Regions from separate parts of the Clostridium neuense genome, predicted to be linked through region 3. Evidence: riboswitches for the same ligand, from Rfam matches in the RefSeq annotation. Region 3 holds a riboswitch; each other region holds the start of a gene.
The links. Region 3 has a riboswitch for thiamine pyrophosphate ahead of thiC (phosphomethylpyrimidine synthase ThiC). Riboswitches for the same ligand answer to the same signal wherever they lie in the genome.
Positions count from the first base shown of each region.

Region 1: it holds a riboswitch for thiamine pyrophosphate, as region 3 does, so the genes downstream of both, thiS (sulfur carrier protein ThiS) here and thiC (phosphomethylpyrimidine synthase ThiC) in region 3, are expected to answer to the same signal.
Region 2: it holds a riboswitch for thiamine pyrophosphate, as region 3 does, so the genes downstream of both, ACJDT4_RS08295 (TatD family hydrolase) here and thiC (phosphomethylpyrimidine synthase ThiC) in region 3, are expected to answer to the same signal.
Region 4: it holds a riboswitch for thiamine pyrophosphate, as region 3 does, so the genes downstream of both, thiT (energy-coupled thiamine transporter ThiT) here and thiC (phosphomethylpyrimidine synthase ThiC) in region 3, are expected to answer to the same signal.

Region 1 is NZ_JBJIAA010000006.1:238,501-242,292, reverse strand. Features, by position in the region: gene ACJDT4_RS09110 (PEP/pyruvate-binding domain-containing protein) at 1-1,157, opposite strand, end outside; TPP riboswitch at 1,518-1,624, shown strand; gene thiS (sulfur carrier protein ThiS) at 1,756-1,950, shown strand; gene thiF (sulfur carrier protein ThiS adenylyltransferase ThiF) at 1,952-2,752, shown strand; gene ACJDT4_RS09095 (thiazole synthase) at 2,766-3,536, shown strand; gene thiH (2-iminoacetate synthase ThiH) at 3,548-3,792, shown strand, end outside.
Region 2 is NZ_JBJIAA010000006.1:76,302-80,093, forward strand. Features, by position in the region: gene ACJDT4_RS08280 (ABC transporter substrate-binding protein) at 1-167, opposite strand, end outside; gene ACJDT4_RS08285 (ABC transporter permease) at 272-1,015, opposite strand; gene ACJDT4_RS08290 (thiamine-binding protein) at 996-1,286, opposite strand; gene ACJDT4_RS08295 (TatD family hydrolase) at 1,283-2,041, opposite strand; TPP riboswitch at 2,108-2,213, opposite strand; gene ACJDT4_RS08300 (beta/alpha barrel domain-containing protein) at 2,301-3,101, opposite strand; gene ACJDT4_RS08305 (homocitrate synthase/isopropylmalate synthase family protein) at 3,091-3,792, opposite strand, start outside.
Region 3 is NZ_JBJIAA010000003.1:898-4,689, reverse strand. Features, by position in the region: gene thiC (phosphomethylpyrimidine synthase ThiC) at 413-1,726, opposite strand; TPP riboswitch at 1,816-1,919, opposite strand; gene dltA (D-alanine--poly(phosphoribitol) ligase subunit DltA) at 2,138-3,664, shown strand; gene dltB (D-alanyl-lipoteichoic acid biosynthesis protein DltB) at 3,661-3,792, shown strand, end outside.
Region 4 is NZ_JBJIAA010000018.1:18,007-21,798, reverse strand. Features, by position in the region: gene ACJDT4_RS19020 (glycoside hydrolase family 1 protein) at 1-1,148, shown strand, start outside; TPP riboswitch at 1,209-1,311, shown strand; gene thiT (energy-coupled thiamine transporter ThiT) at 1,368-1,997, shown strand; gene ACJDT4_RS19010 (GH1 family beta-glucosidase) at 2,332-3,738, shown strand; gene ACJDT4_RS19005 (GntR family transcriptional regulator) at 3,732-3,792, shown strand, end outside.

The sequences.
Region 1 (3,792 bases), on a different contig from region 3:
AACTCTTTACATTCATTTTTGTTAAAACCTTTACATAAAAGCTTACTGAGCCTTTTTTCTGTATCAAAGGTGTAACACGAGAATACTATTTTAAATTCAATTTTATCATGATAGTTAGGATGCTTTATAAGAGCATCTATATAATAATCAACCAATTTTTCACACAGATTTTTTGATAGATTAGCTGGTAAAAATGAGTTGAAGCTTATTCGTAAGTCTATATATGGCAGCCCGTAAAAATCTATTAATAATGGAAAACCTATAACATTTTTATATCCATAGTTATTTCTTTGATAGGCCCAAATCTCATCTGTAATTATTTTTTTATAAAGGGATAGCGCTAGCGGTTTTGGTTTAATGCCTATCATTTCAGCAGGATTCCAATCAGCCATTACACCATAAATAGTTTTATTTCCATATAAATAAGGATGCCTTAAATTTAGTTGGGATATTTTCTTTCTTAATTCGTAAATAAATTCTTTATTTTTGTTAGTTTCGTTGGCTAAGTTTACAATAAGTGGTCTTACTTGAAAAAGGTATAAGTCGTAAGCATCATCAAAAGCAAATTCAATATCTAAGGAGTCTGTAGAAAATAAAGCTTCAAGTTCACTGATTAAATTTATAACGCGAAGAAGATTTTTGTCAATGTTAGGAACTGTTTTTGAATGTTTATAGTAATAAAATGTTTTTAAATTATTAGTTTTACCAGAGGTTACTGAATCTGTAGTGTAGGTATAATCATCATAGTTTATAACAATGTAGTCACCACAAGAATTAGGATCCTTGCTAAAAGCAACACCGCTCATTCTTACTTTTTTTAGCATAGGCTGAATAAAAACTTGATCCTTTAAATTTAAACCCTTGTAAGAATCTATAACCTTTGTAATTGCATCGCATATTTGATTTTCACCAATAACATTTGAAATTGAAAGAAAGCATCCAGCTAATGAATGGATTGAATTATCTTCAGACATGGAGCTACTCCTTACTATTAGCGGAAGATCAATCCAATTTTTTTCTTTAACTAAAGAAATTATTTTTTTGCTATTGTTAATCCATTCACTTACTGTTAAACGTATTTGAGGAATAATTTTAGCGTTAACAATAACTGTAGATAAATATTCAAGTGTTTCAGATTTTGTACCAAAACTAACCATACTATTTCCTCCCTTAACCATAAATTATCGAATAAAAATAGCTTTTAAAGATATAAAATTTATTTTTAGAGAAAAGTACGTAATCTAAAATTATATATCTAATCAACTGTGTTTAAAGATAAACTACCTTGAAACTTGAAAGTTATTTGTACCACAATGCCATCTTATGGCAATTGTGGTGCACATGAATTTCAATAGTTGAAGTGGTTTATTTATGACGAGTAACAACCAATATATTAATATTAATCTATTTGGTTTTAAATTACAATATTTTGTAATAAAGATGAATCACACTTAAACTTCAAATCTATTTGGTTGCATTTTTTTCCCTAATGTGGTAAATTAAAAATGTAAAATTTAATATCGCAACTGGGGAGCCTGTTGACAGGCTGAGAGTGGAATGTGATTCCAGACCCTCATAACCTGATTTGGATAATGCCAACGTAGGGAATAGTTAGTTCATATTTAACATAAAGTTCTGCGCAGAATTTGTGTATTTATGATATTAAAAATAGTAGATTATGAGGGAAACAGTTTTTGTTTCTCTCTTTTTGATTTTACTAGAAATCTTATTTATCAAAAGCAAAGAGGTGACTTAATGATAGTAAATGGAAAGAAAATGGATTTTAAACAGGGTATTACTGTTACAGAATTGCTAAATGAAATTAAGGTTGATAGGGATAAGGTAGTCGTAGAAGTAGATTTAGAGATAATAGATAGAAATGAGTATAGTCAGAAAAAGCTGTTTACAGCATCAAAAGTAGAAGTAATAAGATTCGTTGGAGGCGGCTAAATTGAAAGTTTATGTCAATGGAAAAATAAAAGAAATCTCAAGCAAAAGTACACTTTTTAGCATTAAAGAGGAAATAAAAAAAGATGCAGATGTAGTCGTATATAATGGATTCATTATGAAAAAGAACATTTATTTAAAGGATGGGGATAGGGTTGTACTTATAAAAAAAGGTGAGCTTCCAAGTAAAGAAGAAATGGAAGCGCAGCTTGTGGCAAGGCATACACCTAAGGTTCACGAAAAGATTAAGAAGGTTTCTGTTGGTGTAGCTGGGCTTGGAGGGCTTGGATCAAATGCAGCGGTATCGCTCGCAAGAATAGGTATTGGAAGGCTTTTATTAGTTGACTTTGATGTAGTTGAACCAAGTAATTTAAATAGACAGCAGTATTTTGTGAAACACATAGGTATGAAAAAAACTGATGCCTTAAAAGAGATAATATCTTGGTGCAATCCTTTTGTAAAGGTTGAAACCTTAGATACATTTATAGATGAAAGCAATGTAGTAGATATTTTTAAAGATGTGGATATGATTATTGAAGCCTTCGATAATCCCGTTTCAAAGGCAGTACTTACAAATGCTGTTCTTACAAAAATGAAGGATAAAAAGATTGTTGCAGCTTCAGGCATGGCTGGATATTTTTCCAGCAATACAATATGTACAACTAAAATAAATGATAGGTTTTATTTAGTTGGAGATAGAGAAAATGGTGCACAGCCAGGGAACGGACTTATGTCACCAAGAGTTTCTATAGCGGCAAATCATGAGGCAAATGCAGTGCTTAGAATAATAATGAATGAAAAATAGGAGGGGTTTATAAATGGAGGAACTTATCATAGGAGGAGTTAAGCTTAAAAATAGACTTTTCGTTGGAACAGGTAAGTTAAGCTCAAATGAAATAATTCCAAGGATAATGGAAAGATCAAAGGCGGAGGTCATAACTGTTGCACTTAGAAGGGTAGATGAAACTTCGTCAGAAGATGATAACATACTTAATTTTGTAAATAAAGATTTAATACTTTTGCCAAATACGTCGGGTGCTAGAACCGCAGAAGAAGCAATAAGACTTGCTAGAATTGCAAAAGCAGTAGGCTGTGGAAATTGGATTAAGATAGAAGTTATCTCAGATAATAAATATTTACTTCCAGATAATTATGAAACTATAAAAGCAACAGAAGTACTTGCAGAGGAAGGCTTTATTGTACTTCCATATATAAATCCGGACTTAATGGATGCTAGAAGACTCGTTAGTGCAGGTGCAGCTGCGGTAATGCCACTTGGAGCGCCTATCGGAACAAATAGAGGGCTTAGAACTAAGGAAATGATAAAGATTTTAATAGAAGAAATAAATGAGGTGCCTGTAATTGTTGATGCAGGAATAGGTAAACCATCAGATGCAGCACTTGCTATGGAAATGGGTGCTGATGCTGTTCTTGTAAATACAGCTATAGCAACAGCTGATAATCCTGTTTTAATGGCAGAGGCATTTTCACTTGCAGTTGAAGCAGGAAGAAAAGCATATACAGCGAAACTTGGTGCTGAAAGAGAATATGCTGAGGCTTCATCACCACTTACTGGATTTTTAAGATAGGAAGTGTAAAAATGAGTTTTTATGAAAAATTACAGGAGTATAAAGAATTTGATTTTGAAGATTTTTTTTCTAAGACAAGGGAAAGTGATATAGAAAAAATTCTGTGCAAGGATAATGTAGACGAAATTGATTTTTTAAGACTTTTATCTCCAGCAGCAGAAAGTTACCTAGAACCTCTAGCTCAAAAGGTGAGGAAATTATCCTTGAGGAATTTTGGAAAAACAGTAGTACTATATACACCAATGTATATTGCAAA
Region 2 (3,792 bases), on a different contig from region 3:
TACATTCCTGTATGATTTGTGTTAGGTGTCCAATCAAGTATCACTGTAGTTTTATCCAGTGCCTTATTTGCACTTTCCTTTGTGCTGCTAGTAGTACTACAACCTGAAAAGATTACTGTGCTCATTACTAAAGCTGTTACCAATGATATTATCTTATTCTTTTTCAATTTGAATCTCTCCCTTATAGTGAAATCAATGAAACTTTTAACTTATGTATTATGAAAAACTGCTTAAGATTCGGTCTTTTCATAATGAATAAGTTAAGTTTCGCTTATTTCCAATGTATTAATCTTTTGCTTATAAAATCTATAATGTATATTATTATTATGCTTATTAAAACTATAACTATAATTGCTGCAAAAACTTTATCAAGCGCATAGGCACTTTTTGCTCTAACCATATAAACGCCTATGCCGCTGTCTCCTCCAAGCCACTCTCCTATAACAGATGCCATTACCATATAGGTTGCAGCTATTTTAAGCCCAGAAAACAAGTTAACCATGGCATATGGAAGTTTTAAATGATAAAAGGTTTGAAGCCTTGATGCTTTCATTGTTCTAAACAAATTAATATAATCTCTATCAACTTTTTCAAAGCCATCTATAAGACTTATTACTATTGGGAAAAAGCAGGTTATTATTACAACTATAATTTTAGGCATTGGTCCAAAACCAAACCATATTATAAACAGCGGTGCAATTGCTATGGTTGGTATTGTTTGAGAAATCACTAAAATTGGATAGAGTGATTTTCTAACAATTTTAAAACTATCCATAAGTACGGCTAGCACAAAGGATAAAATTATTGATATACCAAAACCTACAATTGATTCATATATTGTTACCTTTGTATTATCCATTATAACTTTAAAATCACTTATAAGCGTTTTAACTATGCTTGTGGGTGAAGGAATTATATATGCTGGCACATTTTTTACATCTACAATAACTTGCCAAAGCAGCAAGGCAGCTACCAAAGTAATTATAGGATATAGTTTATTTTTGATATTTGCCAACTTTTTCCTCCATCGTTACCCCTTCAGGTTTGTAATCTATTTTTACAACAGATGCAACTCTTGAGGCTCCTGCTTCAACACATATTGTTTGTGCTTTCTTTACAATTTCCATAAGTTCATCTAAGTCACCTTCCATAGTAGTTTCCATTGGTCCAACTATGTGCTTAACTCCAGTTGATTTTATATATTCTATAACCTTATCAACTACTGGATATATTCTCTCCTCTGGCACTGTTGGAAGTACTTGTAAACTAACATTAACTGTTTTCATATTACTATTCCCTCTTTCATTAATATGGTTTTTAAATTTTTAAAAATTTTATTTTTAATTTCATCATAATTATATTTTTTTATGATTGAAATTTTATTTACTATATTCTTCACTTCATCTGGATAGCCATACTTTCCATTTACCCATTCTAAAGAAGTTGGTCCATCGGTTTCTGTCAAAATTCTATTAGGTGGAAGAAGCTTAACTATTTCCTGTGTAAGCTTTGAATATCCTATATCAACACTTACAGTAAAATAGCAGCCATAATCTATTAATTTTTTTAAAGTTTCTAAATCTCCGCTATACCAATGTATTATAGGTGTTTTAAGTCCATACTTTTTTATATAGTTAAGAATTTCCTCTTCTGCACCTTTAGTATGTATATTTGTAATTTTATTATAGTTTCTAGCCTTTTTTAAAAAGTATTCAAAAACACTCTTCATATGCGGATACTTTTCTTTTTCTTTAATCCAAAAGTAGTCCAGTCCTATTTCTCCAATAATTTTGCATTCTTTTATATATTCATCAAACAAATCTAAATTTTTATAATTATTGTGAGCTTCCCAAGGATGAATTCCAAAGCAAGGTATTATATTTCTATTATCCTTACTAAGCTTTTTAGTAAAATTATAGCTCTGAATATCCATAGAACATCCAAGTGTAACTATGTTATCTACTTTAATAATGTCAAGAGCTTTTTCTAACTTTTCCTTATCCTTAAAAAAATCCAAGTGATTATGTGCATCAACAAACATATTGCACCCCTTCTAATTTTACGCAAAAATAAAGAGCGCTACTTTTAAAATAGCGCTCATGCATTCTACATGTGAATTAAGCTTTCCTTCGTCGGTGTTATCCGCATCAGGTTCAAAGGGTTAAAGTTTTAAAAACTTCTCTCAGCCACAAAGGGCACCCCCAGCACTAAAAAATAAATACTATCTATATGCTAACATTAATTTTGCTATTTGTAAATAAAAAATATACTATTTAAATTACAATCTTAATCAGATTTATTTATCCAATTATCCCCTTTATAACATTTTCCTTATTCTTTAAATCACTAAACTCATTTAAATATACTTTTTCACCAAGTAGCTCATAAATAGTTTTTGCAAACTCTAAAAAGTCACAATTACCAGCTCTTTCACCTATTCCAGTAATAGTACAATCAACATATTTAGCCCCAGCTTTTAACGCTCCTATTGAATTTATTATTGCCATACCAAAATCATTATGAGCATGAACTTCTATTTCTATTGGTACAGCTTCTCTTATTTTGTTTATTTGATGAAATACCCTTCTTGGATACAAAATACCAACAGTATCCGCATATCTAACTCTTTTAACACCAATACTGTAAATCAATCTACAAACTTCTATTAAAAAATTTATATCTGCTCTTGAAGCGTCTTCCAATCCTACAGTTACCTCATATCCTTTACTTACTGCATATTGAACACATTTTTCAACATTTTCAAGAATCCAACTCTTATTTTTTTTCAGCTTATCCTCAATTTGTATATCAGATACCGGAACCGATATATGAATTATATCTACAGAGCAGTCCATAGATTCATTAATATCCTCAATATTCATTCTATTCCAGGAAGATATTTTGCTTTTAAGCCCCAATTTCACTATTTTTCTTATACTTTCTTTTTCATCCCCACCCATAGCTGCTATACCAGCTTCAATTTGAAAAATACCCATATCATCAAGAATTTTCGCAATTTGTACCTTTTCATTTATTCCAAGTGCTATACCAGCTTTTTGTTCACCATCTCTTAATGTTGTATCAACAACTTTAATGCTCATATTTTCCCCCCCATTCTATATGTTTACCAATGGAGCTTTCATACAATTTAATCAACTCATCATCCAAAATATTTCTTCTTAATTTAACACTTTTACTTCGTATTTCTTTTAAAAGGTCATCAACATCAATATTTATAGATTTAATGTTTAATTCCTTTAATTTAGTAATAACTGCTTTCTTTCCAGAGTGCTTTCCAATAAACATTTGCCTTTTTGAACCTATTTCATATGGATTATATGGCTCATAAGTTTTTGCATTCTTCTCTATTCCATCAACATGTATACCAGATTCATATTTAAAGATATCCGCTCCAAGTACAGGTTTCATTGGAAAAATCTCTTGATCTACAAGCTTTTCATACACCTTTTTAATCTCACATAGTAATTTGGAGTCACCAATTACTTCTCCATTTCTTATTACCTTAAGTGCAAGCATAACTTCTTCTGAAGCTGCAAATCCATATTTTTCTCCGTAAAATGCAGTTGTAATAAAATCGGCCCCATCTAAGCAACACTCTATGGCTATTCCTGTTGCAGCAAAATATCGGTTTTTAGGACAAAAATCTATCAGCACAGAAAATTCATTTTTTATCTTTTTTATAAACTTGCTCCAACTATTAAAGTTATATTTTTCAACATTATTAATTCTAATACATGCTATATTAAAATTATTTAAGACCTCATAATTTTC
Region 3 (3,792 bases):
TTTACTTAAAAAATCACAATTTTAATACATAATGGTATTATCAATTTCACACTAAGAACCATATACACTAATAAAAGTCAATAATATATTGTACAAGTTTAATTGATTACAAAGATTCATGCTAAAATTCCGTAGGCACGGAGGAATTTTTTCCTTGCACTACCGAGAGAGCGAAGTAACAATGCTGAAGGAACAGTTTAAAAAGATTCTAATAAATCTTGGCAAAAAAATCGTAAAATACTTAGATATTTCAATTGTCTGAGCATCTTTTCAGAGAGTATAAACATATACGAGGCTTGGGCTTTGCCCATTATCCTTCTTGAACTCAAAGCAAGCACTATTTTAAAATATACACCAAGATTTATAGAATTTTTTTAACGCGACGAAGCATTATTACTTCGCAATTTTTATGCTAATCATCGTCTCTAAGTATGTTTACATTTTTTCCACTCATAACTTTATTCATATTCCTAACCGCACACATTTTTCCACACATAGTGCAGGTATCTGGATTTTCTGGTGTTGATTCTTTTCTATATCCTATAGCCTTTTCTGGATCTATTGAGAGTTCAAACGTAGCCTTCCAATCTAATTTTTGTCTTGCCTCTGCCATTTTATTATCCCACTCCCTTGCACCAGGAACATTCTTTGCAATATCAGCGGCATGAGCAGCTATTTTAGAGGCTATAATTCCTTCTTTCATATCATCTAAGTTAGGAAGCCTCAAATGCTCTGCTGGAGTAACATAGCATAGAAAGTCCGCCCCGTTTGCAGCTGCAATTGCTCCTCCTATTGCACTTGTTATATGGTCATACCCTGGAGCTATATCCGTAACAATAGGTCCAAGAACATAGAAAGGTGCTCCATGACATAATCTCTTTTCTATAATCATATTTGATTTTATTTCATTAAGCGCCATATGTCCAGGTCCTTCAATCATAACTTGTACATTTTGCTCCCATGCCCTTTTAGTAAGTTCTCCAAGAGTAATAAGTTCTTTAATCTGGCTTGGATCAGTTGAGTCTTTTATGCATCCGGGCCTGCAAGCATCTCCAAGACTTATAGTAACATCATATTTAGCGCATATTTCAAGAACTTTATCAAAATACTCATAGAATGGATTTTCCTTATTGTTAAGTTCCATCCAGGCATACAAAAGTGAACCACCTCTTGAAACTATATTCATAACTCTGTTATTTCTTTTAAAAACTTCAGCAGTTTCTCTATTTATTCCAGCATGAATAGTCATAAAATCCACACCATCTTGAGCTTGTTTTTCAACTACCCTTAAGAATTCTTCTGCAGTTATATCCTTTAATTCCTTATCATAAAAACCTACTGCATCATATATAGGAACCGTTCCTATCATCGCAGGAGACATTTCTATAAGCTTTTTCCTAAACTCTTCTGTCTTTCCATAAGAACTTAAATCCATAATAGCTTCTGCCTTCATTTGAAGTGCTGTTTTAACCTTTTCAAGTTCCATATCCACATTGGCACAATCTTTAGATATTCCTAGGTTTACATTTATTTTAGTTCTAAGTCCTTCCCCAATACCTTCTGCACTTAAGGAATTGTGATTTTTGTTAGCTGGAATTACAACTTTTCCTTCTGCAATAAGCTTTCTCAATTTTTCAATTTCAATATGTTCTTTTTCAGAGACAACTTTCATCTCCTCTGTAAATATACTTTTTCTTGCAGCATCCATTTGGGTTAAATAATTCATAACATTTCTCCTTATCTAAATTTTATTTTTGGATGCAGACACATTAAAAAAAGCTCACCCAAATTAAGGGCAAGCTTAAAAATTCATAATCTAATAATGCTCTGCTTCCCTACGGTAGTACTAACTACATCAAGTTCTAAGAGTTGGATTTCTCCTCTCAGCCTTTTACATTAAGGCACCTCTAGCAAATTACATTTCTCATTTTACCATCACTTAACACGTTTGTAAACTAACATATACATTTCTAAATATGCCATAACTTTAACAATACACATACGTTACACTTATGTAATATATGTGTCGTTGTTGTATCTAAATACTATTAAGTAATTTAATTGTATTGAAAACATTTATTTACTAGAATATAATATTTATGTTTAATAATTATCTCAATAGAAAGGACTGATTCTTTTGAATTTGCTTGATACTATAGATCAAATCTGCATTGAACATAGGGAAAATGTCTTCGAAATATACAAAAATTCTACTTTAACATATGGTCAGCTAAAAAAATATTCAGATGCACTTGCAAAATACATAATCTCTGAATATGGGGACGATAAATCACCAATAGCTATTTACGGTCATAAAGAACATGAAATGCTAATTTCTTTTTTAGCTTGTAGTAAATCTGGACATGCTTATATTCCTATAGATACTACTTTTCCAAAGGACAGAATAAAAGATATTATTGAAAGCTCTAAACCCACATTATTTATTAATATAGGAAATATTGATATTGATAACTTTAATGGAGAGATTTTGTCCTTAAACACCTTGAATGATATTTTTGTTAAATTTAGCGGAATTGAGCCTGACAAATCATACCGTGTAAAAGAAAATGATGTTTATTATATGATTTATACCTCTGGAAGTACTGGTAAACCTAAAGGTGTTCAAATCACCTACAAAGCTTTAAAAACATTTATTGAATGGTTCATGCCTTATTGCAAAACTAGTGAAGAAGAGAGTGTATTTTTAAATCAAGTATCTTACTCTTTCGATGTATCTGTGATTAGCATATACATTGGACTTCTTCTTAAGAAAACTTTATATGTAATAGATAAAGAAATGACTACAAATTTTAAGGATTTATTTAAAAATTTAGGCATATCAAAAATAGCTATGTGGATATCAACACCTTCATTTGCCGAAATGTGCGTTATTGATAATAGTTTTAATAAAAACTTACTTCCAAAGCTAGAAAAGATGTTTTTTGCTGGTGAAATACTATCAAAAAAATTAGTTTCAACTCTCTATGAAAAGTTTGGAGATATCTCAATAATTAATGGATATGGTCCAACAGAAGCCACTGTTTTAATAACAGCTGCGGAAATCAGTAAGAATATGATTTATGCTGAGGATTCTATTCCAATAGGGTATGGAATGACTAATTCTAAAGTAATGCTAGTAGATGATACTGGCAAAGAAATTAAAGATAACAAAAAAGGTGAAATTTATGTAGTCGGTGACAATGTAAGTATTGGATACTATAACAATGAAGAAATGAACAAAAAGCACTTTTTCACGGTTAAAACTGAAACTGGCCTTAAGCAAGGTTATAAAACTGGTGACCTGGCATACAAGAAAGATAATTTGTTTTACTACTGCGGAAGAAAAGATTTCCAGATCAAATTAAATGGATATAGAATTGAGTTAGAAGATATTGAAAATAATCTAAGAAAATTAGATTACATAAGTAACGCTGTTGCTCTGCCAGTTAAAATTGAAGAAAAAATTTCTTATATAGCAGCCTTCGTTACGCTAAGCAAAGAATTTAATGAAAAGGAGTTTAAAATAGTTATGAAGATAAAAAATGACCTTAATAAATCTTTGCCTCTATATATGGTACCTAGAAAAATTAAAATACTAGATAAATTCCCTATGAATTCAAATTGCAAAATAGATAGAAAATTACTTCAGGAGGATTTAAAATGACCCCTTTTGAACATGGTATATTCTTCTACATTCTTTTTGTTTCATTAATTCCAGCGATAATTATTGGATTATTAGAGAAAAAACTAAAATATTATGGAACCTTTTTAAGCCTATGTATGATGTTGCTA
Region 4 (3,792 bases), on a different contig from region 3:
GGTCAAGAATTTTTCCAAAGGGTGATGAACTTGTGCCCAATGAAGAAGGCTTAAAGTTCTATGATAATGTAATTGATGAGTTACTGGATAAAGGTATTGAACCATTAATAACTATTTCTCATTACGAAAATCCACTGCACCTTTCTCTTGAATATGGTGGCTGGAAAAATAGAAAACTTATAGATTTTTACTTGAGGTTTGCAGAGGTTCTTTTTAAAAGATATAAAGGGAAAGTAAAATACTGGCTTACTTTTAATGAAATTAATATGCTAACAGAGCCATTTGGTGCGGTTTTTTGTGCTGGTATGCTGGAGGAAAAGGATAATACTGAATTAAATAGATATCAGGCAATGCATCATCAGCTAGTTGCCAGTGCACTTGCCGTAAAAATGGCTCATGAAATTGATGCAAATAATAAGGTGGGGTGCATGCTGGCGTATCATAATATGTATCCATATACCTGTCACCCAGAGGATATTTTATTTGCACAGAAGTATGCTCAGCTCCACAACTTCATAGCAGGAGATGTGCATGTTAGAGGAAAATATCCGGGCTTTGCAAAAAGATATTATGAGGAAAACAACATTAAATTAGCAGTCGGCAGAGAAGATTATGAAATTTTGCAGCAGGGTACAGTGGATTTTATAAGCATAAGCTATTATTCAAGTGCTTGCGTTAGTATTGTCAAAGCAGGAGAAAAAACTGACGGAAATGGCACAGCAAATATTAAAAATCCAAATTTAGAAGCTTCGGACTGGGGCTGGCAGATAGATGCTGTTGGCTTAAGATATGTATTAAATCAAATTTATGATCGATATGAACTCCCGATAATGATTGTGGAAAACGGGCTAGGCGCTGTAGATGTATTATCAGAAGATGGTGCAGTTCATGATGCTTATAGAATTGATTATATGAGAAAGCATATTGAACAAATGAAGGAAGCTATTTCTGATGGTGTTAAGCTTATTGGTTATACCTGCTGGGGATGTACAGATATTGTAAGTGCTTCTACAGGTGAAGTTAAGAAGAGGTATGGCCTTATATATGTTAATAAGCATGATGATGGCAGCGGAGATTTATCGAGAATGCCTAAGGACTCATTTTATTGGTATAAGAGGGTTATAGAGTCTAATGGAGCTAAGCTATAATAATAATTAATGATTTTACTTTAAAATGGAAATAAAATGGAGTATAATAGTCATGAATTAATAAAGTGCTAGGGGTGCCTTTGGGCTGAGATGTAAAGCTGTGCTTTAAACCCTTATACCTGATCTGGATAATACCAGCGTAGGGAAGCAATTATTTTGTTTATATAACAATTGTTTTCAGAAGGTCTTCCTAAGCACGAATTTTAGGAGGTTTTTTTTATGTCTTTTTCAAAAAATATTGGAGAAATATTAAAACACCCAACATCACTTGCAGCTCTTCTTGCTTTAATTATACTCGTTGTAGTGGCTATAAAGGTTAAAAAGGTAAAGCTTAATACTCACATGATAGCCCAAATAGGTATAGCTTTAGCTCTTGCAACTGTACTTAAAATATTCAAAATATATCATCTTCCACAGGGGGGAAGCGTAACTATAGGAAGTATGATACCAATTCTTTTAATGGCAATCTTCTATGGACCAGAAGTTGGTTTTTTAACAGGTTTTTTATATGGAATTATTACTCTTATAATGGACCCTTATATCCTTCAACCTGTACAAGTATTGTTTGACTATCCACTTCCATTTATGGCACTTGGACTTGCAGGATACTTTAGAGATAAAAAAATTGTTGCAACTGTAATTGCTGTTTTCGGACGTTTTGTATTTCACTTTATTTCCGGAGTTATATTCTTTGGAAGCTATGCGCCTAAAGGACAATCGCCAGCTCTATATTCACTTATATCAAATGGCGTATTTTTAGCAGTTGAAGGTGCAATATGCGTTGTAATTATGGCAGTGCTTCCAGTAAAACAATTGTATTCTATAGCCGTAAAAAATCACACTGCATAGCTGCAAAAATGTAAGGAAAAATTTTATTAAATTACTGTGAAAACGGAGTAACAATGCTGTAGATTTATAGAATTTTTTTTTATGTAATAAAGCATTGTTACTCCGTTTTATTTTTAATAAATTGTATTTATTATCTTCATAGAATTGTAACAATAATCTGATAATATATAAATATAGTAAAACAAATAATTAAATAAAAATAAGATTAACATAGTTGAATAGTCCCCCTGTTCAACTATTTTTTTTGTGCTTAAAAAACTTTACACAAGAAAATGGTAGGTATATAATAAATTCATACCAATGAATTTTTGATTTGATTAAAGGAGGAAAGAAGATGAAATTTCCAAAGGATTTCTTATTTGGAGCTGCCTCTGCATCCTATCAAGTAGAAGGTGCCTGGAATGAAGATGGGAAAGGCATTAGTAACTGGGATATATTCTCGAAGATACCAGGAAAGACTTTTGAAGGGACAAATGGAGATGTTGCTGTAGATCATTATCACAGGTATAAAGAAGATGTTAAATTAATGGCAGAAATGGGATTAGAATCTTATAGGTTTTCTATTTCTTGGCCAAGAATAATACCAGATGGTGATGGCAAGGTTAATGAAAAAGGAATTGAATTTTATAATAATTTAATTAATGAATGCTTAAAGTATGGAATAGTGCCTTTTGTTACACTATATCATTGGGATTTGCCGCAGACTTTAGAAGAAGCTGGAGGCTGGACTAATAAAAAAACTATAGATGCTTTTGCTAAATATGCTGAGGTATGTTTTAGGGCATTTGGAGATAGAGTTAAGCATTGGATAACCTTTAATGAAACTATAGTTTTTTGTGGTCATGGCTATTTAGCAGGGGCACATCCACCTGGCATTGTTAATGATGCTAAAAAGTATTTTCAAGCTACACACAATGTTTTTGTAGCACATGCTAAGGCTGTAAGCAAATATAAGAGTTTAAAGCAGTATGGTGAAATCGGAATAACTCATGTATTTAATCCTGCTTTTAGTGTTGATGATAAGGAAGAAAATATTTTTGCAGCAAAACATGCAAATTATTACGATACTTTTTGGTTTTATGATCCAATATTAAAGGGTGAGTATCCTGAATATGTACTTGATCAGTTGAAGGAACACGGATGGACTCCAGATTGGACCAATGAAGAGTTGGATTTACTTAAAGCTTCAGCTGATAAAAATGATTTTATTGGACTTAATTATTATCAACCTAAAAGAGTTATGAAAGTTGAGTCTACAGAAGGTTTTGAAGCCAATAGAGAAAATTCTACTGGTGCGCCAGGAAATCCTTCGTTTGATGGAGTTTATAAAACAGTGATGATGAAGGATAAAGTGTACACAAAGTGGGGATGGGAAATTTCTCCTGAGGGTTTCCTAGATGGACTTAGAATGCTTAAGGAAAGATATGGTGATGTTAAATTATATATCACTGAAAATGGCTTGGGTGATGAAGACCCAATAATAGAAGATGTTATAGCAGATGTACCAAGAATTAACTTTATAAAGGAACATTTAAAGGTTATAAAAAAGGCTATACAAGAAGGAATAAATCTCAAAGGATATTATGCTTGGTCTGTTATTGATTTATTAAGCTGGTTAAATGGATACAAAAAACAATATGGTTTTATATATGTTGACCATAAAAATAACCTAGAGAGAAAGAAAAAGTTATCTTTCTATTGGTATAAAAATATAATTGAAACAAGGGGAGAAGAATTATAAAAAAGTATAGTGCGGTAATTGAGGAACTTGAAAGAGAAATATTAAATGGAAAGT